Regions from separate parts of the Sulfuritalea sp. genome, predicted to be linked through region 1. Evidence: predicted binding sites of a transcription regulator. Region 1 holds the regulator's gene; the other holds the start of a gene.

Region 1 (20,161 bases):
TAGGCCAATGGAAACAGCGCAAACTCGCGGCCAAGCCCTGCTCATCCTGACCAACCTGCCCGACCAGGCCAGCGCCCAGGCGATGGCGGAGTCGCTGGTGGCTGATCGTCTGGCGGCCTGCGTGAACATACTCGCGCCCTGCCGTTCGGTGTATCGCTGGCAGGGCCGGATCGAAGACGCGCCTGAAATCCCGCTGCTGATCAAGACCACGGCGGCGCGCTATGCGGCGCTGGAGGCTGCGATCCGCGCCGGCCACCCTTATGAACTTCCCGAGATCATCGCGGTCCCAATCGCGCACGGCCTGCCCGAGTATCTGAACTGGGTCGCCAGCGAAACCCTTGATGAACACCCGGACGGAAAACTCTCCACATGCTGATGCGCCTGTTGTTCCTGCTGTTGCTCGCCTTCACCGGCCTGACCCACGCCGAAGAACCCCTGCCGCCCGAGCAGGCCTACCGTTTCTCGGCGCGCATGGTCGACGCCAAGACCATCGAAGCCCGCTGGCAGATCACCGACCAGTATTACATGTACCGCGACAAGTTCAAGTTCGCGCTGGACGGCGGCAAGCTCGGGCCCCCCGTCTTTCCGCCCGGCAAGATGAAGGACGACGAGATCTTCGGCAAGGTCGAGGTCTACCGCAAGGAAGTGAAGATCCTGCTGCCGGTCGAGGCCAGCGGGCCGGTGACCCTGAAGGCCGTCTCGCAGGGCTGCTGGGACGGCGGCATCTGCTATCCGCCGATCACCCAGGAGGCCAAGCTGGACCTGGCCGCCGCCGGCAGCGCCGTGGCGCCAGCGCCAACTTCCGGTGCGGCCGACGCCGCCGTGGCGGGCGACGAAACTTCGAAAATCGCCGGCCTGTTCAAGGGCGACAATCTGGCCCTGATCCTCCTCAGCTTCTTCGGCTTCGGCCTGCTGCTGTCGCTGACGCCCTGCGTGTTCCCGATGATTCCGATCCTGTCCGGCATCATTGTCAATCACGGCCATGCGGTGACGCATCTGCGCGCCTTCGTGCTTTCGCTGGCCTATGTGCTGGGCATGGCCGTGACCTATGCGGCGATCGGCGTTGCCGCCGGTTTGTCCGGCACCCTGCTCTCGGCCGCGCTGCAGAACGCCTGGGTGCTCGGCGGCTTCGCACTGGTGTTCGTGGTGCTCTCGCTTTCCATGTTCGGCTTCTACGAGCTGCAGTTGCCCGCCGCGCTGCAAAGCCGGGTCTCGAACACGGCCAATCGCCAGGGCGGCTCGCTGCCCGCCATCGCGCTGATGGGCGCCTTGTCGGCCTTGATCGTCGGCCCCTGCGTCGCCGCGCCGCTGGCCGGCGCCTTGCTGTACATCGCGCAAACAGGCGATGCCGCGCTGGGCGGCACGGCACTGTTCGTCATGTCGCTCGGCATGGGAGCGCCGCTGCTGCTGGTGGGCGCCTTCTCGCGTTCGCTGCTGCCGAAATCCGGACCCTGGATGGATGGCGTCACGAAGTTTTTCGGCGTCGTCATGCTGGCAACCGCGCTGTGGCTGGTTTCGCCGGTCATTCCGCTGTGGCTGCAAATGCTCGGCTGGGCGCTGCTGCTGATGATTCCTGCGATCTACCTGCATGCGCTGGATCCCTTGCCGCCGCAGGCCCACGGCTGGCAACGCCTGGGCAAGGGCCTCGGCGTGGTGCTGTTGTTAAGTGGCGCGGCGATGCTGATGGGGGTGCTGGGCGGCGCCCGGGACCCGTTGCAGCCGCTGGGTTTCCTGCGCGGCGGCGGCGTCGCCGCCGAGGCGCCAGCGCCAACTTTCGAGCGCGTCGCCTCGGTGGAACGGCTCGACGCCCGGCTCGCCGAGGCGAAGGCCGCCGGCAGGCCGGTGATGCTGGACTTCTACGCCGACTGGTGCGTCAGCTGCAAGGAAATGGAACGCTTCACCTTCGCCGAGCCCAAGGTCGCCGCGCGCCTGAAACAGTTCCTGCTGCTGCAGGCCGACGTCACCGCCAACAGTCCGGACGATGCGGCGCTGCTCAAACGCTTCGGCCTGTTCGGCCCGCCCGGCATCATTTTCTTCGACGCCGGCGGCCGCGAACTGGTCGATCTGCGCATCATCGGTTTCCAGTCCGCGGAGAAATTTCTGCCCACCCTCGAGCGCGTCCTGCGCTAACTTTCAGGAGCTTCCATGTTTACCGGCATCATCGCCGCCGTAGGAAAAATCAGCCACGCCCAGCCGCTGGAACAAGGCCTGCGGCTTACCATCGAAGCGCCCGGCCTCAAGCTCGCCGATGTCGCCATCGGCGACTCCATCGCCCACGGCGGCGTCTGCCTGACCGTGATCGCGAAGAAGAAGACCAGCTACCAGATCGACGTCTCGCGCGAGACGCTCGATTGCACCGTCGGTCTCGACACCGTGGGCGGCGAGGTCAATCTGGAAAAGGCCATGCGCCTGTCCGACTTCATCGGCGGTCACCTGGTCTCGGGCCATGTCGACGGCGTCGGCGACGTGGAGAAGTTCGAGCCCGTCGGCGAATCGCACGAACTGGTGATCAAGGCACCGAAGGCTCTGGCGAAATATATCGCGCGCAAGGGTTCGATCACCGTCGACGGCGTCTCGCTCACCACCAACCGCGTGGGTGGCAAAGGCGGCCGCCGCTTCTCGATCAACCTGATTCCGCACACCATCGCGGTGACGACCCTCAAGCGCTTGCACGCGGGCGCCAAGGTCAATCTCGAAATAGACCTGATCGCGCGCTACGTCGAGCGCATGCTGACGGCCGGCGCAGCGTAAAATACGCGCCTTCTCAAGTTTGGTACTTCAGTCATGAGCATCAGCCCTGTTCTCGATATCGTCGCCGAGATGCGCGCCGGCCGCATGGTCATCCTGGTCGATGAAGAAGACCGCGAAAACGAAGGCGACCTGGTGCTCGCCGCCGAGCATGTGACGCCCGAGGCGATCAATTTCATGGCCAAGCATGGCCGCGGCCTGATCTGCCTGACGCTGACCGAAGCCCGCTGCCACCAGCTCGACCTGCCGCTGATGGTGCGCGACAACAAGGCCCAGCACGGCACCGCCTTCACCATGTCGATCGAGGCCGCCGAAGGCGTCACCACCGGCATCTCCGCCCATGACCGCTCGCGCACGGTGCAGGTTGCCGTGGCGAAGAACGCGACGCCGGCCGACATCGTCCAGCCCGGCCACATCTTCCCGCTGATGGCGCAAAACGGCGGCGTGCTGGTGCGCGCCGGCCACACCGAAGCCGGCTGCGACCTGGCCCAGCTGGCCGGCCTGCAGCCGGCCGCGGTGATCTGCGAAATCCTCAAGGACGACGGCACCATGGCGCGGCTGCCCGACCTGCTCGAATTCGCGCGCGAGCACGGCCTCAAGATCGGCACCATCCGCGACCTGATCCACTACCGCTCGGAAACCGAAAAGCTCATCGAATGCGTCGCCGACAAGCAGGTCGAATGCGCGCAAGGCAGCTTCCGTCTGCGCGCCTTCGCCGACCGCAGTTGCGGCGACGTGCATCTGGCCATGTCCTGCGGCGAGATCAAGGCGGAAGACGAGACCCTGGTGCGCGTGCATGAAGCCGTCTGCGTGCTGGACTTCCTCGACAACGGCAGCCGCGGCCACACCTACAGCGTCGACTTCGCCCTGCGCAAGATCGCCGCCGAAGGGCAAGGCGTGCTGGTGCTGCTGCATCGGGCGGAAACCGGCAATGCCTTGCTGGCGGCGCTCAAGAGCGAGCGCACGGAAAAGCCGGCCTATACCTGGGACCCGCGCATCTATGGCATCGGCGCGCAGATCCTGCGCGAAGTCGGCGTCGGCAAAATGCGCCTGATGGCCAGCCCGCGCAAGATGCCGAGCATGGCCGGCTTCGGCCTCGAAATCACCGGCTACTTCGATCCGGCAGGGGAAAAAACGGCATGACTATTCGCGAATTCGAACCCAATCTGGCAGGCCGCGGTCTGCGCGTCGGCGTGGTGCAAAGCCGCTTCAACGAGGACGTCGGCGCCGGCCTGCGCTCGGGCTGCCTGGCTGAATTGACGCGCCTCGGCGTGGCCGACAGCGACATCACCTTCACCACGGTGCCCGGTGCGCTGGAACTGCCGCTGACGCTGCAGACCATGGCGCAAAGCGGCTGCTTCGATGCGCTGGTGGCGCTGGGCGCCGTGATTCGCGGCGAGACCTATCATTTCGAGATCGTCTCCAACGAGTCGGCGCGCGGCATCACCGACGTGCAATTGAATACCGGCATCCCGATCGCCAACGCGGTGCTGACCACCGAGAACGACGACCAGGCCCTGGTGCGCATGGTGCAAAAGGGCACCGAAGCGGCACAGGCCGCCATCGAGATGGCCAATCTGACAAAAGCGCTGCTGAAGGCGAATAAATAGTGAGCAGCGGTAAGTCGCCGCGGCGTCGCGCCCGGGAATTCGCCATCCAGGGCCTCTACCAGTGGCAGGTGGGTGGCCAGGATGAGGCGGCAATCCAGGTCCAGGCCGAAGGCGTGGCCGGTTTCGACAAGGCCGACAACGCGCTCTACGCGAGGCTGCTGACCGAAGCGCGGCAGCATGCCGAGGCTCTCAAGCTGGACCTCGCACCGCATATCGACCGGCTCTGGGAGGAAGTTTCGCCCATCGAGCGCTGCATCCTGCTGCTGGGCGCCTGCGAACTCAAGCTCCACCCCGAAACGCCCTACCGCGTGATCATCAACGAAGCCATCGAACTGGCCAAGACCTTCGGCGGCACCGACGGCCACAAGTTCGTGAACGGCGTGCTGGACAAACTGGCCGCGGTGCTGCGACCGGACGAACCAAGAACCCGTTAGCCACAGAGAACACAGAGGGCACAGAGAAAACCCCCTTGCTTCTTCTCCGTGATCTCTGTGTCCTCTGTGGCAAAAAGGTTTTCATGCCTTCCGAATTCGCTCTGATCGACCAATACTTCAAGCGGCCCACCAGCCACACTCTGCTCGGCGTGGGCGACGACGGTGCGCTGATCGCGCCGACCCCGGGCCAGGAACTGGTCGTCTCCACCGACCTGCTGGTCGAAGGCACGCATTTCCTGGCCGACACCGATGCCGAAGCGCTCGGCTGGAAATGCCTTGCCGTGAATGTCTCGGACCTTGCCGCAATGGGCGCGCAACCACGCTGGGCGCTGCTCGCCGCCGTGTTGCCGGCCCGCGAAGCGGAATCCCCGGCATGCAAAGCTCCGGCGCCAACTCACGAATGGATCGAGGCCTTCGCGCGCGGCTTCTTCGCCTGCGCCCAGGACTACGGCATCGACCTGATCGGCGGCGACACCACGCGCGGGCCGCGTGCCTTCTGCGTCACGATACTTGGCGAAGCCCCCGCGGGGCAGGCCTTGCGCCGCAGCGGCGCCAAGGCCGGCGATTCGATCTGGGTTTCCGGCCGGCCCGGACGCGCCGCGCTGGGTCTGGCCCACCTGCAGGGACGTACCACGCTGACCGAACCGCAGCTCACGGATTGCCTCGCCGCATTGCACCGCCCGCAGCCGCGGGTCGCGCTCGGGCTGGCGCTGCGCGGTTTGGCGACAGCGGCGATCGACGTGTCGGACGGCCTGCTGGCCGATCTCGGGCATATCCTCGAGCAGTCGGCCCTCGCCGCGCGGCTGCAGATTCCGAACCTGCCTGCGGCCGGCCTGGAACGCGACTGCCTGCTGTCCGGCGGCGACGACTACGAATTGCTGTTCACCGCGCCGGCAGCGTCCGACGAGCGCGTCGCAGAACTGGCGGGCAAGCTCGAACTGCCGTTGACCCGCATCGGCGAGATCGTCGCCGGTGCGCCCGGCGAACTCGTGCTGAATGACGACGACGGCAGCGACATCACCCCCGCCAGGCGCGGCTACGATCACTTTGCCCCCCAGCCGGTACCCCGGGACAGCAATGGCTAAACTGCCTCCGCCCCCGCTCAAGTTCCTCTTCCACCATCCGGCGCATTTCATCGCCTGCGGCATGGGCAGCGGGCTGTCGCGTTTCGCGCCGGGGACGGCCGGCACGGCCTTCGCATGGCTGACCTATCCCTTCCTGCGCGGCTATCTGGAAAGCGACCTGGGGCTGGCGATCTTCCTGCTGCTGGCCTTTGCCGTCGGCGTCGCGGCCTGCCAGATCACCGGCCGCGCACTCGGCGTGGTCGATCACGGCGCCATCGTCTGGGACGAGATCGTGCCCTTCTGGGCGGTGCTGATGCTGACGCCGCCCGAACTGCTCTGGCAGCTCGCGGCCTTCCTGTGGTTCCGTTTCTACGACATCGTCAAGCCGGAACCGGCCCGGTTCTTCGACACGCGGGTGAAGAACGGCTTCGGCGTGATGATGGACGACGTCATCGCCGCCGGCTACACGGTGCTGACCATCGCGGTATTCAAGGCCTTCTTGCCCTTCTGATGGATTCCGAGCTCCTTGCCCTGTCTGCATCGGTGGGTGCGGCGTGTCGCCAGCACCAACTCTTGCTGGCGACCGCCGAATCCTGCACCGGAGGCTGGGCCGCCCAAGTGATCACTCACACAGCCGGCAGTTCGGAATGGTTCGAGCGCGGTTTCGTGACCTATTCCAACCCGGCCAAGGTCGACATGCTCGGTGTGCGCCAGGAAACCCTGGACCGCCATGGCGCGGTGAGTCCGGAAACCGCGGCGGAAATGGCCGCCGGTGCACTGAAAAACTCCAAGGCTATGATTTCATTGGCAATCACAGGAATCGCCGGGCCCACGGGTGGCTCACCTGGTAAGCCAGTGGGCACCGTATGCTTTGCCTGGTGTCGGGTCGGCGAAACGGCTGTTGCGGAGACCGCGGTTTTTGGCGGCGACCGCGAAGCGGTGCGCCGTCAGGCGGTGCTTCACGCCCTGCGCGGCCTGCTGGTCCGACTCGATGCCGCATAAGAAACCGGGAGAGCGCAAAAACTGTGCCATCCATGCCATAATCGAATCAACTTTTGAAGGACGCATTTAATGGACGAGAACAAGAACAAGGCCCTGCAGGCCGCCCTGGCCCAGATCGAAAAGCAGTTCGGCAAGGGCTCCATCATGAAAATGGGCGAAGGCCTGGCCATCGACGACATCCAGACGGTTTCCACCGGCTCGCTCGGGCTGGATATCGCCTTGGGCATAGGCGGCCTGCCGCGCGGACGGGTGGTCGAGATTTACGGTCCGGAGTCTTCCGGCAAAACCACGCTGTGCCTGCACATCGTGGCCGAGATTCAAAAAGCCGGCGGCGTGGCCGCCTACATCGACGCCGAAAACGCGCTCGACCCCGGCTATGCGGCCAAACTCGGGGTGAATGTGCCCGACCTGCTGATCTCGCAGCCCGACACCGGCGAACAAGGCCTCGAAATCACCGACATGCTGGTGCGCTCGGGCGGCGTCGATTGCATCGTGATCGACTCCGTGGCGGCGCTGACGCCGCGCGCCGAAATCGAAGGCGAAATGGGCGACCAGTTGCCCGGCCTGCAGGCGCGACTGATGAGCCAGGCCCTGCGCAAGCTGACTGCCAACATCAAGCGCACCAACACGCTGGTCATCTTCATCAACCAGATCCGCATGAAGATCGGCGTCATGTTCGGCAACCCCGAAACCACCACTGGCGGCAACGCGCTGAAGTTCTACGCTTCGGTGCGCATGGACATCCGCCGCACCGGTGCGATCAAGAAGGGCGACGAGGTGATCGGCAACGAAACCAAGGTCAAAGTGGTCAAGAACAAGGTCGCCCCGCCTTTCCGCGAGGCGCATTTCGACATCCTCTACGGGGAAGGCATTTCGCGCCAGGGCGAGATCGTCGAACTTGGCGTCGAGCACAAGATCGTCGAGAAATCCGGCGCCTGGTACGCCTACAAGGGCGAGAAGATCGGCCAGGGCAAGGACAACGCGCGCGAGTTCCTGCGCGAGCATGCCGAAATCGCCGTGGAAATCGAAAACCGGGTGCGCGAGGCCGTCGGCGTCGCGGCGCTGGGCACCCCCGAAGCAGTGAAAGGCAGCTAGGCGCGGTACTTGACCGAGTATCCGCCGAGGGCAAGCATCTTGTCGAACCGCTCTTGCCGCGCCTGTCGCGGTCGCCACCATGTCGAATGAATTGCGCCAGCAGGCGATCAGGCTGCTGGCCCGGCGCGAGCATACCCGCGCCGAACTGGCGCGCAAGCTGGCAGGGCTGGGCACGCCGGAGGAGATCGCCGCGGTACTGGCTGACATGGAGTCCTCGCAACTGCAGTCCGACAGCCGTACGGCCGAAAGCTATTTGCGCAGCAATGCCGCGCGGCTTGGCACCTCGCGCCTGCGCCATCAGCTCAAGACCCGCGGCGTGGCGCCCGAGATGATCGACGAACAACTGGCGCAGGCCGACCTGCCCGACGAGATCGAACGCGCGCGTGCCGCCTGGAGCCGCAAGTTTTCCGCCGCGCCGACCAACCCCAAGGAATGGGCGCGCCAGGCGCGCTTCCTGCAAAGCCGGGGCTTTGCCGGCGACGTCGTCCGTCGTTTGCTCAAGCAGCCGCTGGAGGCCGAAGGCGAATGAAGTTCGACGCCGCCGACCAGATCCCTCTCGGCTATGACAGCGAAGCTGTGCCGCCGCCTGTCGTAATGACTCCGGTCGCCACGCTCTCGGCCCACAATCTGCGCAAGAAGTACAAGTCGCAGACCGTGGTGACCGACGTCTCCTTCGAAGTCGCCGCCGGCGAAGTGGTGGGCCTGCTCGGGCCCAACGGCGCCGGCAAGACCACCTGCTTCTACATGATCGTCGGCCTGGTCGCCGCCGATGGCGGCGAGATTCGCATCGAAAGCGGGGAAGAGAAACTGCGCCTGACCCACATGCCGATCCACCAGCGCGCCAGACTGGGCCTGTCCTACCTGCCGCAGGAAAATTCGGTGTTTCGCAAACTCACGGTGTCGGAAAACGTGCGCGCCGTGCTGGAACTGCAGGATCTCGACGATGCCGCAATCGACGAGCGCGAAGAAACCCTGCTGCAGGAACTGCACATCACCCACATCCGCAAGAATCTGGCGGCCTCGCTCTCTGGCGGCGAGCGCCGCCGCGTCGAGATTGCCCGCGCGCTGGCGACCAGCCCGCGTTTCATCCTGCTCGACGAACCCTTTGCCGGCGTCGACCCGATCGCCGTGATCGACATCCAGAAGATCATCCGCTATCTCAAGGAAAGCGGCATCGGCGTATTGATCACCGACCATAACGTGCGCGAAACCCTGGGCATTTGCGATCGCGCCACCATCATCAACGCCGGCGAAGTGCTTGCCGCTGGACAGCCGGCCGAGATAGTCGATAATGAAAGTGTGCGTCGGGTTTATCTCGGCGAGCACTTCAGAATGTGATGAAACAAGGACTCCAGCTCAGGCTATCGCAGCACTTGGCACTGACGCCGCAGTTGCAGCAGTCGATCCGGCTGTTGCAGTTGTCGACTCTGGAGTTGAATGCCGAGATCGACCAGGCCTTGCAGGAAAATCCCCTGCTGGAACGCGACGATCCCGGCGAGCCGGCTGCATTCAGCCTCGGTGCCACAGGCGATGGGCTGGCGACGCCGCAAACCGTGACGCCGACCGAAAGCGACGAACGCCAGGAACCGCGGGGCGGCGACGATGAAGGCTGGGGCATGGACTTTTCCGGCAGCCATGGCCAGCGCGATCCCAACGACGACGATCTCGACAGCGGCGAATCCCAGGCCAGTTCAAGCTCCTTGCGCGAGCATCTGGCGACCCAGGTGGCGATGACCCAGTTGCCCGACCGCGAGCGGGCACTGGTCGGCTTCCTGATCGAAGCCCTGAACGACGACGGCTACCTGACCCAGCCGCTGGACGAGTTGATCGATCTGCTGGTCGCCGACGACGACGAAGTGCGCGAAGCCCTGCTGGAGGAACTCGGCATCGCCCTGCGCCATCTGCAGAACCTCGATCCGCCGGGCATCGGCGCGCGCAGCGCGCAGGAATGCCTGTCGCTGCAACTGAAATTCCTGCCGGAATCGGCCTCGCGCCAATTGGCGCTGGCCATAGTCGACAAGCACCTCGAGCATCTGGCCGCGCGCGATTTCGCACGCATCAAGAAATCCCTGGGCTGCGACGACGACGAGCTGCGCGCGGCGCAAACCCTGATCCGCTCCCTCAATCCACGTCCCGGCGCGCAATACGCGCCGATCGATACGCGCTACGTGGTGCCGGACGTGGCGGTGAAAAAACTGCACGACCGCTGGGTCGTCAGCCTCAACCGCGAGGCCATGCCGCGCCTGCGCATCAACCGGCTCTACGCCGACATCCTGCAGCGCCACCGCGGCGGCAACGCGTCCTCGACCGGACTGGCCAGCCAGTTGCAGGAAGCCAAGTGGCTGATCAAGAACGTGCAGCAGCGCTTCGACACCATCCTGCGGGTGTCGCAAGCCATCGTCGACCGCCAGCGGGCCTTCTTCGACCACGGCGAAGTCGCGATGCGGCCGCTGACCCTGCGCGAGATCGCGGAAACCGTCAGCCTTCACGAATCGACCATTTCGCGCGTGACGACCCAGAAATACCTGGCGAGTCCGCGCGGCATCTACGAACTCAAATACTTTTTTGGCAGCCACGTCGCCACCGATACCGGCGGCGCGGCCTCCTCAACCGCAATTCGGGCGCTGATCAAGCAATTGGTCGGCGCCGAGGACGGCAAGAAGCCGCTCTCGGACGCCCGTCTTGCGGAAATCCTCGGCGAGCAGGGCATCGTCGTGGCGCGTCGCACCGTAGCGAAGTACCGCGAACTGCTCAATATCCCGCCGGTCAACCTCAGAAAAGTTCTCTGAGAAAATACGTCTGACAAGGAGACATCATGAATCTCAACATTACCGGCCACCACATCGAAGTCACTCCGGCCATTCGCGAATACGTCACGGGCAAACTCGATCGAGTACTGCGGCATTTTGATCAGGTGACCAGTTCGCACGTCATCCTGTCGGTTGAAAAGCTGCAGCAAAAAGCGGAAGTCACCCTGCACGTCAAAGGCAAGGACATCTTCGCCGATGCCATCGACGCCGATCTTTACGCTGCCATCGACCTGGTGGCCGACAAGCTCGACCGCCAGGTGGTCAAGCACAAGGAAAAGGTCTCCGACCACACCCACGACAAGCGCCCGCAGGTCGAATAGGCCCGTAGCGGCAAGTTGGGCGAACCGGCCGCGGCAGCGTGTTATGTCCCGGTGCGCTTGCGCCGGGAACGGTATCCGCCGGATAGCGTTATACTGCGCGCCGCCGCAACCTCCGCCCATCGCCGAATTGCTTCCACCATGAATCAGATCGCCAGCCTGCTGCCACTCGACAACGTGGTGGCAAACCTCGACGCCAGCAGCAAGAAGCGCGTATTCGAGCAGGTCGGTATTCTTTTTGAAAATCATCACGGCGTCGCCCGCAGCACGGTCTACGACGCCCTGTTCGCGCGCGAAAAGCTGGGCTCGACCGGCCTTGGTCAGGGTATCGCGATTCCCCACGGGCGCATCAAGGGTCTCAAGGCCCCGCTCGGCGCCTTTGTCCGCCTCGACTCGCCGGTGCAGTTCGACGCGCCGGACGGCAAGCCGGTCGGCCTGATATTCGTGCTGCTGGTGCCCGAAGCGGCCAACGAGCACCATCTGCAACTGCTCTCCGAACTGGCGCAGATGTTCTCCGACCGGGCTTTTCGCGAACAACTCGCCACAGCCGCCGATAGCGCGGCGCTGCACGGCCTTTTTGCCAATTGGCACGCCAATTAGTCGTTTCCCAGCTGTTCGAACGTAACCGCGAGCGGCTCCAGCTCTCGTGGGTCAGCGGCCCCATGACGCGCGCGATATGCACCACCGAACATGTGGTGTCACCGGCCGACTTGATCGGCCACCTCAATCTGATGCACCCGGAACGCCTGCAGGTGATCGGCACGCCCGAAGTGGCCTGGTCGGCCCGCCACGCGCCGGAAAAAGTCGCCCATCACATGCAGGAAATCTACAACGCCAAGCCGCCCGCCATCATCGTCGCCGACGGCTGCGCGATCGACGACGGCGTGCGCAGCGGTTGCGAGGCCTCGGGCACGCCGCTGCTGCAGACGCCGCTGTCCTCGGCCTTCGTCATCGATACCCTGCGCGCCTTCGTGTCGCGCCAACTGGCCGAAACCGGCACCCTGCACGGCGTCTTCCTCGACGTGCTGGGCATGGGCGTGCTGATCACCGGCGACTCCGGCGTCGGCAAGAGCGAACTCGGCCTGGAACTGATTTCGCGCGGCCACGGCCTGGTCGCCGACGACGTGGTCGATGTCTCGCGCATCGGCTCCGACACCCTCGAAGGCCGCTGCCCGGAACTGCTCAAGGACTTCCTCGAAGTGCGCGGACTCGGCCTGCTCAACATCCGCACCGTGTTCGGCGAAACCGCCTGCCGCCGCAAAATGCGACTCAAGCTGATCGTCCATCTGCAGAAGCCGACGCCCGGCGTGCCGGAAGCCGCCCGCCTGCCGCTCGATGCGCAGACCGAGACCATCCTCGGCGTACCGATCCGCCGCGTCACGCTGCCGGTGGCCGCCGGCCGCAACCTGGCGGTGCTGCTGGAAGCTGCCGTGCGCGCCACGGTGCTGAAACTGCGCGGCATCGACAGCATGCAGGAATTCGTCGAGCGCCAGGAAGCCGCGCTGCGGGCCGACGGCGGCCAGGACCCGGTCAACTAAGGCCGCCTGCCTGCGTTAGATGGGCACGGCATTTTCGCCGCCCACATGAATAGGGAGACTCACCATGCATAAACTGATCGCCGTCGCCATTGCCGCACTGTTCGCCGCCAATGTCGCACTGGCCCAGACCCCTGCCGCTCCAGCCAAGGCTCCCGCTCCTGCCGCTGCCCCGGCCAAGGCCGCCGAGCCGGCGAAGGCTGTCGAAGCTGCCGCAGTTGCCAAACCGGCGGCGGCGGCCGCTGCCAGCGATTGCGAAGCCAAGGCGATGAGCAAGGACGGCAAGCCCCTGCACGGCGCCGCCAAGACTGCCTCGATCAAAAAGTGCCTGGGCGCCGGCAAGCCGGCCGACGCTGCCAAACCCGCTGGCAAGCCCGCCGCCAAGGCCTCGGGCTGTGCGGAAAAGGCCGTCAGCAAGGAAGGCAAGCCGCTCGCTGGCGCCGCCAAGGCCACGTTCATGAAGAAGTGCGAAGCCGACGCCAAGGCCGCCAAGTAAGTCGCCGCATCCGGAACCGAAAGCCGGCCCCAAGCGGGGCCGGCTTTTTTATGTCCCCGTCCGGAGGGACGGGGACGGTATCCCGGCGATATGTCCCCGTCCGGAAGGATGGGGACGGTATCCCAGCAATATGTCTCCGCCCGGAGGGCGGGACGGTATTCCCCGCTACACCGCCGTCGCGCCAGCACCAACTCTTGTCGCAAGGCCCGAATTCGCCGCACCCCTATGCAATGGATTGCATTGCAACTCGTTGCATAGTATCGTGCGCAACATGTCGCTCGATCACGCATTGCTGGTTTCCCTGCTCGAAAAGCCCAGTTCCGGCTATGAACTGGCACGCCGCTTCGACCGTTCGATCGGCTATTTCTGGCATGCCACGCACCAGCAGATCTACCGCGTGCTGTCGCGCATGGAGGAGGCCGGCTGGCTCGATGCCGAGGTCCAGCACGGCGAGACGGCCCCTGACCGCAAGGAGTATTCGGTCACTCCGACGGGACGCGACGAACTCTCGCGCTGGCTGGCCGAGCCGACCGATCCGGAAGGCGTACGCGATATCCTGATGGTCAAGCTGCGCGGCGCCGCCTTCGGCGACGTCGCAAGCCTGATCCCGGAACTCGAACATCATCGTGCGGCCCATGCCAACCGCCTGACCTGCTATCGCGTGATCGAGACCCGCGATTTCGCCGGCGCGCGAAGCACTAGTCCCGGCGGGCAAAGCCCCGGCGGGCTGGATCGCCAGCGCGCCCTGCAGTACATGGTCCTCAAGAGCGGCATCCGCTTCGAACAGGGCTGGCTGGAATGGTGCGAGGAGGCGCTGGGCCTGCTCCACAGTTTCAAACAATGAACGACTTATCCCCCAGCCCCTTCTCCGGGAGAAGGGGTGACCACGGCTCGCTGCGCTCGCGGGCTTTTGACGGGTCTGCCTTGGGGCGGCCCGGCGGCAGACCGACCAAGGAGTACTCATGACGAATCCCTACCCGCACCTGCTGGCCCCGCTCGACCTCGGCTTCACCACGCTGAAGAACCGCGTCCTGATGGGCTCGATGCACACCGGCCTGGAAGACATCGGCAACAGCCACGATCGCATGGCGGCCTTCTATGCCGCGCGGGCAAAAGGCGGCGTCGGCCTCATCGTCACCGGCGGCTTCGCCCCCAACCAGGACAGCATCGTGATGCAGGGCGCCTCCATCCTCGACAACGAAACCGAAGCCCTCAAGCACCGCGTCATCACCGATGCCGTGCATGCCAACGGCAGCAAGATCTGCGTGCAGATCCTGCACACCGGCCGCTATGCCTACACCAAGCGTCCTGTCGCCCCTTCCGCGTTGAAAGCGCCGATCAATCCATCGACGCCGCACGCCCTGAGCGAGGAAGAAATCGAGAAGACCATCGCCGACTACGCCCAGTGCGCGGCGATGTGCCAGTTCGCCAATTATGACGGCGTCGAGATCATGGGCTCGGAGGGCTACCTGATCAACGAATTCCTCGCGCCGCAGACCAACCATCGCGACGACCGCTGGGGCGGCAGCCTGGAAAACCGCATGCGCTTCGGCCTCGAAGTGATCCGCGCCGTGCGTGCCCGCGTCGGCGCCAATTTCATCATCATTTTTCGCCTCTCGATGCTCGACCTGGTCGAGGGCGGCAGCACCTGGGACGAGGTCGTGACCATGGCCAGGGAAGTCGAAAAGGCCGGCGCCACGATCATCAACACCGGCGTCGGCTGGCACGAGGCGCGCATCCCTACCATCGCCACCATGGTGCCGCGCGCGGCCTACAGCTGGGTCACGCGGCGCATGATGGGGCAGGTGAAAATTCCGCTGATCACCACCAATCGCATCAACGACCCGCAAGTCGGCGAAGAAATCATCGCCCGCGGCGATGCCGACATGGTCTCGATGGCGCGGCCCTTTTTGGCCGATGCCGAGTTCGTCAACAAGGCCGCGGCCGGCCGCGCCGATGCGATCAACACCTGCATCGCCTGCAACCAGGCCTGCCTCGACCACATCTTCTCGCGCCAGCTGTGCTCCTGCCTGGTCAATCCGTTTGCCTGCCACGAACTCGATGTCACCGTCGAAACCGCCAAGCAACCGAAGCGCGTAGCCGTGGTCGGCGCCGGTCCGGCCGGGCTGGCCGCCGCGACGCAGCTTGCCGAGCGCGGCCACACGGTCAGCCTGTTCGACTCCGCCGCCGAAATCGGCGGCCAGTTCAACCTGGCGCGGCGCATTCCGGGCAAGGAGGAATTCGCCGAAACCCTGCGCTACTTCGGCACGCGGCTGAAGGAATTGAAGGTCGATGTGCAGTTGAATCGCCGCATTGATGTAAAAAGCGCCAGCACCGACTTTCAGGGCTACAACCACGTCGTCGTTGCCACTGGCATCGTGGCGCGCACACCGGCGATTCCCGGCATCGACCACCCGAAAGTCACCAGCTACATCGACCTCATCGAGGGTCGCAAGCCGGCCGGCAAGAAGGTCGCCGTGATCGGCGCCGGCGGCATCGGCTTCGACGTCGCCGAACTGCTGACCAACGCCGAGGCGCACGGCGACTCGATCGATGCCTACCGCAAGGAATGGGGCATCGACCCGGAGTACCAGGACATCCGCGGCGGCCTGACTGCGCCGCAGATGCCGGCCACCCCGCGCGAAGTCTGGCTCTTGCAGCGCAAGACCAGCAAGGTCGGCGACGGTCTGGCCAAGACCACCGGCTGGGCGCGACGCCTGCTCCTGCAGAAGCGCGGTGTGCATTTCCAGGGCGGCGTCGAGTACCTGAAGATCGACGACGCCGGCCTGCACATTTCCATCGACGGCAAGCCGCGCCTGCTCGACGTCGATACCATCGTCATCTGCGCCGGCCAGGAACCACGCCGCGAGCTGGTGGCCGGACTGACTGCCGCCGGCATCGAGCACACCCTGGTCGGTGGCGCCGATGTCGCAACGGAACTCGACGCCAAGCGCGCGATCTGGCAGGCCACCGAGTTCGCCGTCGAGTTCTGAGCCGACGCGCCTGATCAGGCCGCGGCCGCCTGGGCGCGCGCGATCTCCAGCTTGGCGATGGCGTTGCGGTGCACTTCGTCGGGCCCGTCGGCGAAGCGCAGCGTGCGCTGGCTGGCGTACATAGCCGCGAGCGGGAAGTCGTCCGAAACGCCGCCGCCGCCATGCATCTGGATCGCCATGTCGATCACCTTGCAGGCGACGTTGGGCGCCACCACCTTGATCATCGCGATCTCGCCCTGGGCCACCTTGTTGCCCACGGTGTCCATCATGTAGGCGGCCTTCAGCGTCAACAGGCGCGCCTGCTCGATCATGATCCGCGCCTCGGCGATGCGTTCGCACGAGACGCCCTGCTCGGCCAGCGTGCGACCGAAGGCAACGCGGGAGAGCGAGCGCTTGACCATCAACTCCAGCGCATATTCGGCGGCGCCGATACTGCGCATGCAATGGTGGATGCGGCCTGGCCCCAGCCGCCCCTGGGCGATCTCGAAGCCGCGGCCCTCGCCCAGCAGGATGCCGGACTGCGGCACGCGCACGTCCTTCAGCTCGATCTCCATATGGCCATGCGGCGCGTGGTCGTAGCCGAACACGTTGAGCGCGCGCTTGACCGTGATGCCTGGAGCATTGGAAGGCACCAGGATCATCGATTGCTGGCGATGCCGGGCGGCGGACGGATCGGTTTTGCCCATCAGGATGTACACGGCGCAGCGCGGATCGCCGGCGCCGGATGACCACCACTTGCTGCCGTTGATCACGTAATCGTCGCCGTCGGCCTCGATCCGGCACTGGATGTTGGTGGCATCCGACGACGCCACCGCCGGTTCGGTCATCAGGAAGGCGGAGCGGATTTCGCCGCGCAGCAGCGGCTCCAGCCAGCGGTCCTTCTGCGCCTCGCTGCCGTAGCGTTCCAGGGTCTCCATGTTGCCGGTGTCCGGCGCCGAGCAGTTGAACACCTCGGGACCCCAATGCGAGCGGCCCATGATTTCGCACAGCGGCGCGTATTCGAGATTGGTCAGGCCTTCCGGCGCGCGCGTCGAGCGCGGCAGGAACAGATTCCACAAGCCCTCGGCACGGGCCAGGGGCTTGAGTTCCTCGATCAACCGGGTCGGCACCCAGGCATTGCCGGCGGCGCGATTGGCCTCGACTTCGGTGTGGAAGCGCGCCTCGTTGGGGTAGATGTGGGCGTCCATGAAAGCCAGCAGGCGTGCCTGCTGTTCCTTGACCTTGGGTGTGTAATCGAAATTCATGGCGTGGTTTCCTTGACGTGAAATACTTGATACGGAGTCCCCTGTCATAGACGCGCGTAGCGCGCCAAACAGCAACCCCCCCGCGAGGGGGGAAGGGGGGCGGGTGACTAATTGCTTTTCGCGTGTTACATCCTCGACAGTTGGCGCTTGGTGCCATGAGCGTTCGGGATGTGGCGCCAGCTTAGAGCCTGACCTATAATTTACCCAGTGCAATGTTTTGATGATTGCGCATTCATCTCATGCATATATCCCGGGTCGATCTCAATCTCTTCGTGATCTTCGACACCGTCCTCGCCGAGGGCGGCATCACGGCCGCGAGCCGCAAGCTGAACCTCTCGCAGCCGGCGGTCAGTCACGCCCTGACGCGCTTGCGCGGCCTGCTCGGCGATCCGCTGTTCCAGCGCCAGGGCCGCGCCATGGTGGCGACGCCGCTGGCCCGTGCCATCGCCGCCCCGGTGCGCGCCGCGCTGCGCAACATCGAGGGCACGCTGCACCAGGCGATGCGCTTCGATCCGGCCAGCAGCGAGCGCCGCTTCACCCTGGCCTTCCGCGACGTGCTGGAGCTGATCCTGGTGCCGCCGCTGATGCAGGCGCTGAGTGAGGAAGCGCCGCAACTGGACATCATCGCCGCGCGCATGAACCGGCGCAGCCTGGAGTCCGACCTGTTCGCCGGCCGGGTGGACATCGGCATCGACGTGCTGCTGCCGGTCTCGTCGGAAATCCGTTGCGAGCAGGCGCTGGCCGAGCCCATGGTGGTGGTCGCACGCAAGGGTCACCCGGCGCTGGCGAAGAAGCTCGACCTCAAGAGCTATCTCGCGCAGCAGCACATTCAGGTATCCTCGCGCCGCCGCGGGCCGGGCCTGGAAGACCTCGAACTGGCGCGAGTCGGCGTTTCGCGCCGGATCCGCCTACGCTGCCAGCATTACGGCACCGCCTGCCGCACGGTGAGCATGACCGACCTCTTGGCGACCATGCCGGCACGCTACGCGACGGTAATGAATCAGCCCTATGGCAACGAGATCCGGCCGCTGCCGCTCAAGGACACGCAACTGGAACTTTATCTTTACTGGCACCGCAACACCGACGCCGACCCGGCCGGCATCTGGCTGCGCGAGCGGCTGCGCACGGCCATCGCAAACACATGAGCAGCGGACGCGACGAACAGGCGGGCGAGGACGCGCAGACGGCGGAAATTCCCTTTCGCGCCATCGTCGAGCAATCGCTGGTCGGCATCTACGTGATCCAGGACGAGCTCGTCCAGTATGCCAATGCGGTGTTCGCCGGCCTCACCGGCCATCTGCCGGAAGAGATCGTCGGCATGCACATCCGCGATCTGACGCCGCCCTGGCGCTCGGAGGAGAACCTGCAGCGCATCCGCCAGCGCGTCTCGGGCGAAATTCCCAGCATGCGCTTTCGCACCCAGGGCTGGCACAAGGACGGCTACCCGGTGGATGTCGAGGTGCATGGCAGCCGGGTGATCTTCCGCGGCCGCCCGGCGGTGGCCGGGGTGGCCATCAGCATCGCCGAAAACGTGCGCTTCGAGCACGAACTGCTGCACTCGCAGGAGCAACTGCGCGCGCTGGCGGCGCACATCAACGAAGACCGCGAGAAGCAGCGCCAGCACACCGCGCGCGAGCTGCACGACGTGCTGGGCGGCATCCTGACCTCGCTCAAGATGGATGCCGCGCGCGTGCGCCGCCGCCTGGAACGCGACGACAATCGCGAAATCGTCGATGGCATCGTCGATCTGGCGCAGGAAGCGATCGATGCGGTGCGGCAACTGTCCGAGGCCCTGCACCCGAGCCTGCTCGACCACCTCGGCCTGGTGCAGGCGGTGAACCGCCAGCTGGACAGCTTCGCTGCCCGCCACGGCATCGCCTGCAGCATCGACGCCACCGCCTCGCCCTTGCCGATCAGCCATGCCCAGGGCATCGCCGCCTATCGCATCGTGCAGGAGGCGCTGACCAACATCGCGCGCCATGCCGGCGCGACGCGGGTGCAGGTAGCGCTCCGGCTCGACGGCGACACCCTGCACCTCGCCGTCGCCGACAACGGTCGCGGCGTCGCGCCGGCGGAACTCGAACGCCCCTCGATCGGCATCGTCGGCATGCACGAACGGGCGCGCGAGGCGGGCGGCCACCTGGAGATCTGCCCGGGCCTGGAGGGCGGCACGGTGCTGCGCCTGACGCTGCTGCCGCAAGCGGAAAGGACGCCGCATGATTGAAGTGCTGGTGGTCGACGACCACACCATTTTCCGCTCCGGCCTGCGCCGCCTGCTCGGCGACGAGGCCGACATGCGCGTGCGCGAAGAGGCCGGCAGCGCCGCCGACGCCATGCAGCTGCTGCGCCAGGCGAGTTTCGACGCCGTCATCCTCGACATCAACCTGAAAGGGCGCAGCGGCCTCGACCTCTTGAAGTCGCTGCGCCGCGAATGGCCGGCGCTGCCGGTGCTGATGGTCTCGATGTACCCCGAGGAACAGTTCGCCCGCGCCGCGCTGGACGCCGGCGCCAACGGCTATGTGGCCAAGGACGCCGAGCCGGGCGACCTGCTGGCGGCCATCCGTCGCGTCGCCCAGGGCGGCACCTGGCTCAGCACCGGCTTTGCCGCCCGCGCCCGGGAGATGCCGGGCCGGCCGCCGGCGAGCGACCAGCCGCTGCACTTCCGGCTCACGGTGCGCGAGATGCAGATCATGATGGCTATCGTCGCCGGCAAGTCGCTGACGGAAATCGGCGCCGACCTCTTCCTCAGCGTCAAGACGGTCTCGACCTATCGCAGCCGCATCCTCGAAAAACTCCAGCTCGGCGGCAATTCG
Region 2 (10,290 bases), on a different contig from region 1:
GCCCGCGCCTGCGCCACGCAGGCCTCCCGCACTTGCGCATCGAGCGCATTGAGCCAGCGCGCTGGCAAGGCTTCGCGGCCGTAGAGCGCGCCGGCCAGCATGCCGGCGATGGCGCCGGTGGTATCGGCGTCGCCGCCGCGATTGACGACATCGACCAGGCAGGGCTCGAAGCCGCCGACATCGACCAGTGCCTGCAGCACCGCCTGCAGGGTCTCGACCACCCAGCCGCTGGGATTCTCGCGCCGCGGCCGCGCGCGGAAGGCGAAGGCCGGCTGCGCCTGCACCAATGGCTGGATGCGCGTACGGAACACTTCGCGCAGGGACTTGCCGAGCAGGAAATCCTGCACCGCCAGCGCGAGGAATTCGCAGGCGGCGTCGGACATCGCGTTGTGGTGCGTGACGTGGGCCTGGGCGCGACAGGCGGCGCGCACCTCGGCCTCGGGCCGGCCCAGCGTCGCCAGCGCCACCGGCAGCACGCGCATCGCAGCGCCATTGCCGGCATCGTGTTCGGATGCCGGCGCCTGCGGCTCGCCGGTGTGGCGAAAGCGCAGCAGGTTGCGCCGCACGGTGTTGCCGATGTCGACCGGCTTGCGGCGCATCCAGGCGTCGAAGCCGCGCGCGCAGGCCAGCGCTTCGACCCGCCCGTCATTGGCGAGGATGGCCTCGCCCAGCGCCAGCGCCATGCCGGTGTCGTCGGTGACCTGACCGGGCTTGAGCCGGAGCCAGCCGCCACCGACGATCTCGCGATGCACGCCATGGTGATGGGCGATCTCGCGCGAGGTCATGAATTCGACGGTGGCACCCAGCGCATCGCCCAGCGCGAGGCCGAGATAGGCCGCCTCGGCGCGCGCGGAAAGTGTCACCCGGAATTCCGCATTTCTCGCCGCCTCACCGGCGCGTATAGTCGTCCGGCATCAGGCGGGCTTGACGACGATGCTGCCGCCCAGCAACTGGGCCTGGCAGGCGAGGCGGTGGTGGCGCGGCGCGAGATTGTCCTTCAGCACCTGGTCTTCCAGCATCGAGGGCGCGGCCAGGTGCTCGTGGCCGGAGATGATCTTGGTCAGACAGGTGCAGCACTCGCCTTCGCGGCAACCGTAGGTGATGCCGGCGCCGATCTTTTCCGAGACTTCGATAAGCCGCGTGCCGGCGGGAACGGTGACGGTGATGCCGATGTCCTGAAAGGTGACTTGAGCTTTGGGCATGGGGTTTTCCGGTTATGAAGTCGGGCAAGGCTCGCCGCCATGGCGACAGGCTTCGAGGTTTTCGTCGGGCACATCCGCGAGCCCGATCCAGGCGTCGATCGCCGTGGCGTCAAAGCCAACTCTTCGCTCCTCGCCGACCTGCAGCAGCGGCCGCCGGATCAGCAGCGGGTTGTCGCGCAGCAGCGCCAGTGCGGTCGGCTCGTCGAGTTCCCCGGGCACGATCTCGCCCGACTTGATGGCCGGCGCGGCAGGGTTGAACCATTGCGTGACCGGCAGGCCGATGAAAAATTCGAGCAGGGCCAGATTGGTCCAGGCCTTGTGGCGCAGGTCGCGCGCCAGCACCTCGTGGCCGGACTCCGCAAGCAGCTTCTTCTGGCGCGCATTGCCGGCGCAGCCGGTCTTTTCGTAAAAGGTGATGGTGGCCATGATCAGCGCGCCATGATTTCCGCTTGCGCTGCCGCCCAGCGCTCGGGCGGGATGCCGGTCAGGGAACCCGGCGGGTTCATTTCCGCGCCGAGTTCGTCGAGGATCGCGCCTTCGATCGGGCAGATCGCAACGCATTGCGCATCGGCATAATCGCCGACGCATTCGGTGCATTTGTCGGCGTCGATCAGGAAGTGGGGCGCGGCTTCGTAGATCGCCTTGTTGGGGCAGAGCGGCGCGCAGGCCCAGCAGTTCACGCAGCTTTCGATGATTTCGAGTGCCATGACGGTTTCCTCAGGCGCACTTGGCCGGGGTTGAGTTCGATGCGGGCTTGGCGTCGAGCTTTCCCGCCGCCAGCATTTCATTCCACACCGCCATCACGGCGTCCTCGATCGACTCCATCGCATGCTCGCCGTTGGGCGCGATGCCGGCCGCTTCGAGATTGCCCCAGGGCTCGAAGCCGATCTTCGAGCAGAGCACAACCTCGCAGCCATCGAGGGCCTTGATGGTCCTGTCGAGGACGGATTCACCATCGCCGCAGGTCTCGTCGCCGGCGCAGTACTGCTCGGCCTTGCGATGGCCGACGAACTTGGCGCCCGCGGCGGAGGCTTCATAGACCAGGAATTCTTTCGCGTGGCCGAAGTGCACCGCGACCAGGCCGCCCTTCCCTGCCACAGCCATCAGCACCGCCCGTCCGGCCGGCGTTTTCTGGCGCGGCATGAACTGCACCACCTGCAGCCCCGCCGGTGCATGCGCCTTGTTTCGCTTGGCCTCCAGCTCCGCCGTGACTTTCGCCCGCAACTCGGCGCGCACCGCCATGGCCGCTTCGTAGTCGATGTCCATGGCCTCGATCTTGTCCATGGTGAATTCGTCGCCGCGATCCTCGCCGAGCAGGCCCACCGCATCGGCGCGGCACTGGCGGCAGTGGCGCATCATGTTCATGTCGCCCTCGCAGGCATCCTGCAGGTTCTTCAGCTCCGCCGGATTCGGGCTGCGCTGTCCCATGACGCCGTAGAAGGTGCCGTGTTCGGCTTCGGCGATCAGCGGCATGACGTTGTGCAGGAAGGCGCCTTTGGCCTTGACGATCTTCGACACCTCCTTCAGGTGTTCGTCATTGACGCCGGGGATCAGCACCGAATTGACCTTGACCAGTATCCCCTTCGCCACCAGCATCTCCAGCCCCTGCTGCTGCCGCTGGATCAGGATCGCGGCAGCCTCGCGGCCGTGGATGCGCCTGTTCTGCCAGAAGATCCACGGATAGATTTTTGCGCCGACATCGGGGTCGACGCAGTTGATGGTGATCGTGACGTGGTCGATGTTGTGCTTCGACAATTCCTCGACATGGTCGGGCAGCGCGAGGCCGTTGGTCGACACGCAGAGCTTGATGTCGGGCGCCTTCAGCGCGAGCTGGCGGAAGGTCTCGAAAGTGCGTGTGGGATTGGCCAGGGGATCGCCGGGGCCGGCGATGCCGAGCACCGTCATCTGCGGAATCGTCGCCGCCACGGCCAGCGTCTTCTTCACCGCCTGGTCGGGCGTCAGCAGTTCCGAAACCACGCCGGGGCGCGACTCGTTGGCGCAGTCGTACTTGCGGTTGCAGTAATGGCACTGGATGTTGCAGGCCGGCGCCACCGCGACGTGCATGCGCGCGAAATAGTGGTGGGCGTCTTCCGAATAGCAGGGATGGTCCTGCACCCGGGCGCGGATTTCATCCGACATACCGCCCATCTGGGAGGCAGATGAGCCGCAACTGCCGGCGCTGCAGCCGCCGGCTTGGGGTGATGTGGATTCGATGACAGGCAGATCCATGGCGAGCTTCCCTTGCATTCCCCCGGGCTGGGGACACCCGTGATTCAGCAACCCTCATGCCATGCCGATCGTTCTGCCTAAGGTCTTGAAATTCGGCAATTTTTCCGGCTCGCCTGGGCTGTCGCAAAAGCGACAATGGCGTAATGCCTACGCTGCCGCCGCCTTGGCCCAGGCCTCGTCCTGGGTCAGTTCCGCGGGCAGGCAGCCGACCGGCGGGCCGAGCTCGCTCAGGGCGCCGCCCTCGCCTTCGAAGCGCACCAGGTAGATCGCCTGATCGGGATCGGCTTCGACGTGACCATGGTTGACCACTACGCCGCGCCGGCCCGGCGTGGCGAGCACGGCGTCGGCGGCGACATCGGGAATGCCGCCGTCGTTCACCAGCAGTTCGCGGCTGAAAACGATCTCGCCGATTTCATAGGCTTCATGTGTGGGCATCGTGCAACTCCAGGGTTTGCAATTCTTCATCGAGTTGCCGCAGCCATGCATCGATGCGCGGCTCGGTCAGCGCCGGCTGGCTGACCGGGTCCAGCGCGAGGCCGACGAAGCGGCCGTCGATGATCGCCTGCGAAGCCTGGAAGGCGTAGCCATCGGTCGGCCAGACGCCAATCACGCGGGCGCCGCAAGCGACGACGGCGTCATGGAGCAGGATCAGCGCATCGACGAACTCGTGGCCGTATTTTTCCTGCTCGCCGAGGCCGAACAGCGCCACGGTCTGGTGGCGCATGTCCTGCCCTTCAAGCCGCGGCAGGAACTCGGCCCAACTTTCCTGCGCTAGGCCGGTGGCGAGGCCGGGCAATTCGCCGTCGCCGTAGGTCGGTGCGCCGAGAATCAGCAGCTCATGGGCGAGAAAGTCTTCGACGCCGGTGCGGCCGATATTCACCGGGGCCAGTGCCCGATCACCGAGCTTCTGCGCGATCAGCTTGGCGATGCGCCGCGTGCGGCCGGTGTCGGTGCCGAAATAGACGGCTATCTTATCCGTCATATCTGCCGCACCTCGATGTTGAGCGTCTGGATGCGGTAGGCGATCTGGCGCGGCGTCATGCCCAGCAGGCGCGCGGCGCGGGCCTGGACCCAGCCGGCCTGCTCCAGCGCGGCGATCACGCGCTGGCGTTCGCTTTGCTCGCTGCCGGGCTCGATCGCGTCGCCGTCGGCGTCGAGTGGCGGCCTGAGAGTTGGCGCTGGCGATACGGCGAAGGAAGTCCCCTTTGGGGACGCGGCGCCGCGGCCCGGACCGGTGCGCGGCTTGTCGATGCGGATCAGCTCGGCGTCGATTTCGCCATTCATCGACATCACGGAGGCGCGCTCCAGGCAGTTCTCCAGTTCGCGCACGTTGCCGGGCCAGCTGTGCTGCGCCAGGCGGCGCTGGGCTGCGGCGGTCAGCGACAGCGGCCGGCTCTGGATGCCGCCCAGGCGTTCGAGCAGGAAGCGGGCGATCTCGGGCAGGTCTTCCATGCGTTCGCGCAGCGGCGGCGGCAGGATGGGCATGACGTTGAGCCGGTAGTAGAGGTCCTCGCGGAACTCGCCGGTTTCCACGGCCGCTTCGAGATCGCGGTGGGTCGCCGCGATCAGGCGCACATCGACCTTGATTGTGCGGCTGCCGCCGACGCGCTCCAGCTCGCCTTCCTGCAGCACGCGCAAGAGTTTGGCCTGGAAGGCCGGCGAGATTTCGCCGATCTCGTCGAGGAACAGCGTGCCGCCGTCGGCGGTTTCGAAGCGGCCCTTGCGCGCCGCCACGGCGCCGGTGAAGGCACCCTTTTCGTGGCCGAAGAGTTCCGATTCGAGCAGGTTTTCCGGCAGAGAGGCGCAGTTGAGCCGCACGTAGGGCCCGCGCGCACGCGGCGAGTTGTAGTGGATGGCGTTGGCGATGAGTTCCTTGCCGGTGCCGGTTTCGCCGCGGATCAGCACCGTGGTCGGCCATTTCGCCACCATGCGGATCTGCTCGAAAATGCGCCGCATCGGTCCCGAATGGCCGACCAGGTTGTCGAAGCCGTGCTTCTGCCGCACGGTGCGGCGCAGGGTGTCGCGCTCTTCGGCCAGGGCCTTGTGTTCGCGGTCGACTTCGAGCGAAAGGCGCACGCTCTGACCGATCAGGTTGGCCACCATTTCGACGAAGCGCACGCGCTCGGCGAGCAGGCCGTCGTCGGGCTCGTCGGGCTGCACCGCGAGCACGCCCTGCAGCGCGCCGCCGACCTGGATCGGCGCGGCGATGAAGGGAAGCTCCTTGTCATAAAGGCCGAGCCGGTTGAGGAAGCGCGGCTCGTCGCCCAGGCGCTGGACGGCGATGGTGCGGCCGCCTTCGAGGATCATGCCAACCAGGCCTTCGCCGGGCTGGTAGCGCACCGGTTCGTAAACCTCGCTGTCGAGGCCATGCACGGCATGCACGCCGAGCTCGCCGCTGTCGGGATCGACCACGCCGACCATGCCGCCGCTCAAATGGCCTGTGACTTCGAGCGTGCGCAGCACCTCGCGCAGGGTCTGGTGAAAATCCAGCGAGCGCGACAAGGCCTGCGAGACGCGGAACAGCATCTCGTAATGGGCGCGCAGCAGGGTGGACGAGCGCAGTTCACTCATGATCGACGCTTCACGGGTAGCAGCACGCGCACGCGGCAGCCGCCCAGCTTGGCCGGGTCGACCTCTATCGTGCCGCCGTGATCGGCGGCAACCTGCTGCGCGGCGGAAAGGCCGGTGCCGAGGTGGCCACGTTGGGCGGTGCCTTCGCGTTTGGTGGTGTAGAAGGGCTCGAACACCTTGAGCTGCTGCCCGGCGGGAATGCCGGGCCCGCTGTCCTCGATGACGATGTCGATGCCGCCGGGTTGCGCCCGGGTGATCACGGACAAGTCGCGCTCGCGCCAGCCGCGCGCGCTCATGGCTTCGATGGCGTTGTCGATCAGGGCCTTGAACATCGAACGCAACTGGTTCGGATAACCCTGCAGCGTCGGCAGCATGGCCTGCGGCTTCCAGTTGACGCTGACGCCCGAGGCCAGCAGGCGCTTGGTACTGAGGTCGAGCACGTCGCGCAGCAGTTCATTGACGTTGATGGCGCCGGCAGGTTCGCGCGTTTCGGCGGGGATCATGGCGCGCAACTCGGCCAGCGCCTGCTGCCCGGCGGCCATCGCGTCGGCCAGCGCCACAGCCATCGGGTCGGCGTCGCCGTTGCGCCGCGCCAGCATGCCGACCACCGAGGACATCATGTTGAGCGGCCCTTCGAGGCGGAAAGTGGCCGCCGAGAGGCTCTCGCGCAGCGCCGAGACGCGGTCCTCCTCGGCCATCACAACTTGCAGCGCGGCGACGCGGCCCTTTTCCTGCTCGGCGCGCAGGCCGGTGATTTCCTTGGCTACCAGCAGCAGGTAGTCGCGCCCGCCGCCCTCGAAGAAGGCGTCGGCGCCGCTGTCGTCCTCGCGCACGCGGCTGCCGGAACAGGAGAACCAGCGCGGCGGCTTGCCGCCCGGCAGGTCGAGGCGCACTTCGCGGTCGAGGAAGGCATAGCCGGAATTGCGCCGCCCCTTCACAGTGTCGAGTTCCAGCCCGGCGCGGATCGCCGTCATCAGCATCGGTGCCGGCTCGGCCATGCCGAGGTCGGCCTGCAGCTTCTTGTATTCCTGGTTGTCGAGCAGCACGCGGTCATCGACGTCGAGCACCGCGATCACCATCGGCGCCGCATCGACCACCGATTCGATCAGCGCCTTCTGGTTCTTCACCTCGCATTCGAGGCGGTGCATCGCGGTGATGTCGCGATGCATGCCGAGGTAATTGACGATCGCGCCGCCGGCATCGACCACCGGCGAAATCGAGAGTTCGGCGAGGTACTTGCTGCCATCGCGCCGCCGATTGATCAGCCGCCCGCTCCAGGCTTCGCCGCGCGAAATGCTCTGCCACAGCGACTTGTACACCTCGGGCGGGGTGGTCTTGTTGGACAGCATGGATTCGTTGCGGCCGGCCGCCTCGTCGGCGGCGTAGCCGGTGACGCGGGAGAAGGCGGGATTGACGTAGAGGATGTTGCCGCCGACGTCGGTGATCGAAATCGCGATGTCGGCCTGGTCCACGGTCTGCTGGAATACGCGCGGATGAATTGCCGCCGCGGTCTCGGCGCCTTCAGCCCCACCGCCCACCGTCTCAAGTTGCTTCTTCGCCATGGCGCACCATCTCCGGATCCAATGTCTTCGCTCCATTCAGCAGGTTCCGTGCCGAGTCTGATTTCACGCTGGATTTGGAGTATTTACCCCGTGTTTTGTAGGACTTGCGACACAGCCAAGAGTTGGCGCTGGCGACACGGCGAGGCGTCCCGGCAAGGCGAAAACCCCCATGCTGGTGCGGACTTGGGCGCGCATGCACGGCTTTGGTGTGCGCCGCAACATGCGGTGGCACGGAAGATGCGAAGCGATGGGCAAAGGAATCTTCGTCAGACCATGAACAGCCCTCACGCCCTCCAGCCCGAAACCGTCGCGATCAAGCCGCCCGGCCTGATGCATGGCGTGATCCTCGGCGCCTTCTGCCTCGGCTTCGGCCTGGTGCTGGCCGTCACCGACCGCCTGACGCTGGACGACATCGCCGCCCGCGCCCTCGAAGACCGGCAGAACTCGCTGGCCCAGGTGATCCCCACCACTCTCCACGACAACAATCCGGTGACCGACACGCTGCTGATGAAGAACGCCCACGGCCGCGAAATAACGATTTATCGCGCACGCAAGGCAGGCCGCGTCACCGGCGTCGCCTACGAGATCCACGGCACGGGATATGCCGGCGAGATGAAGCTGATGCTGGGGCTGTCCGCCGACGGCAAGGTACTCGGCGTGCGCGTGCTGGCGCACAAGGAAACGCCGGGCCTGGGCGACAAGATCGAGGTCAAGAAAGGCGACTGGATCCTGCGTTTCAACGACCTGTCGCTGGGCAATCCGCCGGCCGAACGCTGGAAGGTGAAGAAGGACGGCGGCCAGTTCGACCAGTTCGCCGGCGCCACCATCACGCCGCGCGGCGTGCTGGCCGCGATCCGCGACGGCCTGGAGTTCTTCGCCGCGAACAAGACCGCGCTCACGGAGGCGAAATGACAACCTATCCCCCATCCCCTTTCCCAAGGAAAGGGGTGACTACGGTTCAGCCGCTTTGCGGCTTCCAAAGTTTTGACGCTACGCCTCCTCGGGGCGGCCCAGCGGAGGCGTGACATGGCAAACAATTACAAGACCATCGTCAAGGACGGCCTGTGGGACAACAACGGCGTCTTCAGCATGCTGCTCGGCATGTGCCCGGCGATGGCCATGACCGCCAGCGCCACCAACGGCTTCGGCATGGGGCTGGCCACCGCCGTAGTGATGGCGGCATCGAGCCTGCTGGTCGCGCTGTTCCGCAAGCTGATCACTCCGGAAGTGCGCATCCCCGTCTACATCCTGATCGTCGCCGCCATGGTGACCCTGGTCGACCTGGCGATGAACGCCTGGATGCACGAGCTGTACAAGGTGCTGGGCCTGTTCATTCCGCTGATCGTTTCCAACTGCCTGCCGCTGGCACGCCTCGAAGCCTTCGCCGCGAAGCAGCCGGTGCTGCCCTCTTTCCTCGACGGCCTGTTCATGGGCCTGGGCTTCACCATCGCGCTGACCGCGATCGGCGCGGTGCGCGAGATCACCGGCAACGGCACCCTGTTCGCCGACGCTTCGCTGCTGCTCGGCCCGGCCTTCAAGGCCATCGAACTGCGCCTGCTGCCGGCCGACATGGGCGTGCTGATGATGATCCTGCCGCCCGGCGGCTTCCTCGTCACCGGCCTGCTGGTCGTCGTCAAGCGCATGGTCGACCTGCGCGCCGGCAAGGAAATCCAGATGGGAGGGGCGCACAGTGTCGCGTGACCTGCATACCGTCGAAGGCATCGCCCGCGTGGTCGGCGTCGACGGCGCGACGGCCTGGCTCGAACCGGAACAGACCAGCAGTTGCGGCAGTTGCGCCTCGGCTTCGAGTTGCGGCGCTGGGGCCGGGGCCGGCGGCATCGGCACAGTGACCGACCGCATCGCGGCGCGGCGTTTTTCTCTGGACAACGCGGACGACCTGCATGTCGGCGAGCGCGTGGTGGTGGGCGTCGCCGAGCGTGCACTGATCCGCGCCGCGCTGACCGCCTATGGCTTGCCGCTGGTAACAGCGCTGACGGCTGGCGGCATTGCCGAAAGTGCTTGGGCGAGCGACCTCGCCACCATGGCGGCGATGGCGGCCGGCTTAGTGGTCGGGCTGCTGGCGGCAGGCACGGTCGCGCGGCGCCTGGCCGCACGCGGCGATCTGGCGCCGCGCTTCCTGCGCATCTCCTCCCCCTTCAAGGGGGGCGAGGCGGGAATTCGCGACGCATGCGTCGCGCCGCCGCAGCCGGCTAGCTGTGCAAAGCCAGCCGTGGGCCGCGCAGCGGCCGGGAGGGGGATGGGGGAAGAAACGGGCGTTCCGTCGACGTGTCACGCCAGTTTGACCCATCCCCTCCCCAACCCTCCCCTTGAAGGGGAGGGAGCGTCCATGACACTTTCGATTGGAAATTCGCCATGAAAGATTTCGCCCTGATGATGATAGGCGCGGCACTGGTGAACAACGTGATCCTCGCCCGCTTCCTCGGCCTGTGTTCCTTCATGGGCGTCACCACGCGCATCGACACGGCGGCGGGCATGGGCCTGGCCACCACCTTCGTCATCACGGTGTCGTCGATGGCCGACTGGGCCGTGCAGCACTGGCTGCTCGACGCCTACGGCCTGGGCTATCTGCGCACCGTGACTTTCATCCTGGTCATCGCCAGCGCCGTGCAATTCACCGAGCTGACCATCAAGAAAGTCTCGCCGGCCCTGTTCCAGATGCTCGGCATCTACTTGCCGCTGATCACCACCAACTGCGCCGTGCTCGG

The links. The regulator sigma-54, encoded in region 1, starts transcription at its own class of promoters, with help from an activator protein. The targets are predictions, from matches to a motif close to TGGCACNNTTCCTGCT.
Region 2: the regulator sigma-54 is predicted to act here: its motif matches at 7,603-7,618, upstream of nifL (nitrogen fixation negative regulator NifL).

The regions. Positions count from the first base shown of each region.
Region 1 is NZ_JASJPC010000033.1:133,185-153,345, forward strand. It holds gene cutA (divalent-cation tolerance protein CutA) at 8-376, shown strand; gene dsbD (protein-disulfide reductase DsbD) at 370-2,130, shown strand; gene RMO95_RS15190 (riboflavin synthase) at 2,146-2,751, shown strand; gene ribBA (bifunctional 3,4-dihydroxy-2-butanone-4-phosphate synthase/GTP cyclohydrolase II) at 2,785-3,891, shown strand; gene ribH (6,7-dimethyl-8-ribityllumazine synthase) at 3,894-4,358, shown strand; gene nusB (transcription antitermination factor NusB) at 4,358-4,792, shown strand; gene thiL (thiamine-phosphate kinase) at 4,876-5,877, shown strand; gene RMO95_RS15215 (phosphatidylglycerophosphatase A) at 5,870-6,367, shown strand; gene RMO95_RS15220 (CinA family protein) at 6,367-6,858, shown strand; gene recA (recombinase RecA) at 6,928-7,953, shown strand; gene RMO95_RS15230 (regulatory protein RecX) at 8,033-8,482, shown strand; gene lptB (LPS export ABC transporter ATP-binding protein) at 8,548-9,291, shown strand; gene RMO95_RS15240 (RNA polymerase factor sigma-54) at 9,291-10,742, shown strand; gene hpf (ribosome hibernation-promoting factor, HPF/YfiA family) at 10,769-11,083, shown strand; gene ptsN (PTS IIA-like nitrogen regulatory protein PtsN) at 11,222-11,680, shown strand; gene hprK (HPr(Ser) kinase/phosphatase) at 11,665-12,618, shown strand; gene RMO95_RS15260 (hypothetical protein) at 12,683-13,111, shown strand; gene RMO95_RS15265 (PadR family transcriptional regulator) at 13,383-13,955, shown strand; gene RMO95_RS15270 (NADPH-dependent 2,4-dienoyl-CoA reductase) at 14,074-16,104, shown strand; gene RMO95_RS15275 (acyl-CoA dehydrogenase family protein) at 16,119-17,348, opposite strand; gene RMO95_RS15280 (LysR family transcriptional regulator) at 17,588-18,493, shown strand; gene RMO95_RS15285 (PAS domain-containing sensor histidine kinase) at 18,490-19,572, shown strand; gene RMO95_RS15290 (response regulator transcription factor) at 19,565-20,161, shown strand, end outside.
Region 2 is NZ_JASJPC010000001.1:99,057-109,346, forward strand. It holds gene draG (ADP-ribosyl-[dinitrogen reductase] hydrolase) at 1-863, opposite strand, end outside; gene RMO95_RS00560 (2Fe-2S iron-sulfur cluster binding domain-containing protein) at 915-1,202, opposite strand; gene RMO95_RS00565 (ArsC/Spx/MgsR family protein) at 1,215-1,628, opposite strand; gene RMO95_RS00570 (4Fe-4S dicluster domain-containing protein) at 1,631-1,909, opposite strand; gene nifB (nitrogenase cofactor biosynthesis protein NifB) at 1,920-3,431, opposite strand; gene RMO95_RS00580 (nitrogen fixation protein NifZ) at 3,579-3,866, opposite strand; gene RMO95_RS00585 (flavodoxin) at 3,853-4,413, opposite strand; gene nifA (nif-specific transcriptional activator NifA) at 4,410-6,002, opposite strand; gene nifL (nitrogen fixation negative regulator NifL) at 5,999-7,564, opposite strand; gene rsxG (electron transport complex subunit RsxG) at 7,838-8,476, shown strand; gene RMO95_RS00605 (electron transport complex subunit E) at 8,591-9,265, shown strand; gene RMO95_RS00610 (SoxR reducing system RseC family protein) at 9,255-9,941, shown strand; gene rsxA (electron transport complex subunit RsxA) at 9,938-10,290, shown strand, end outside.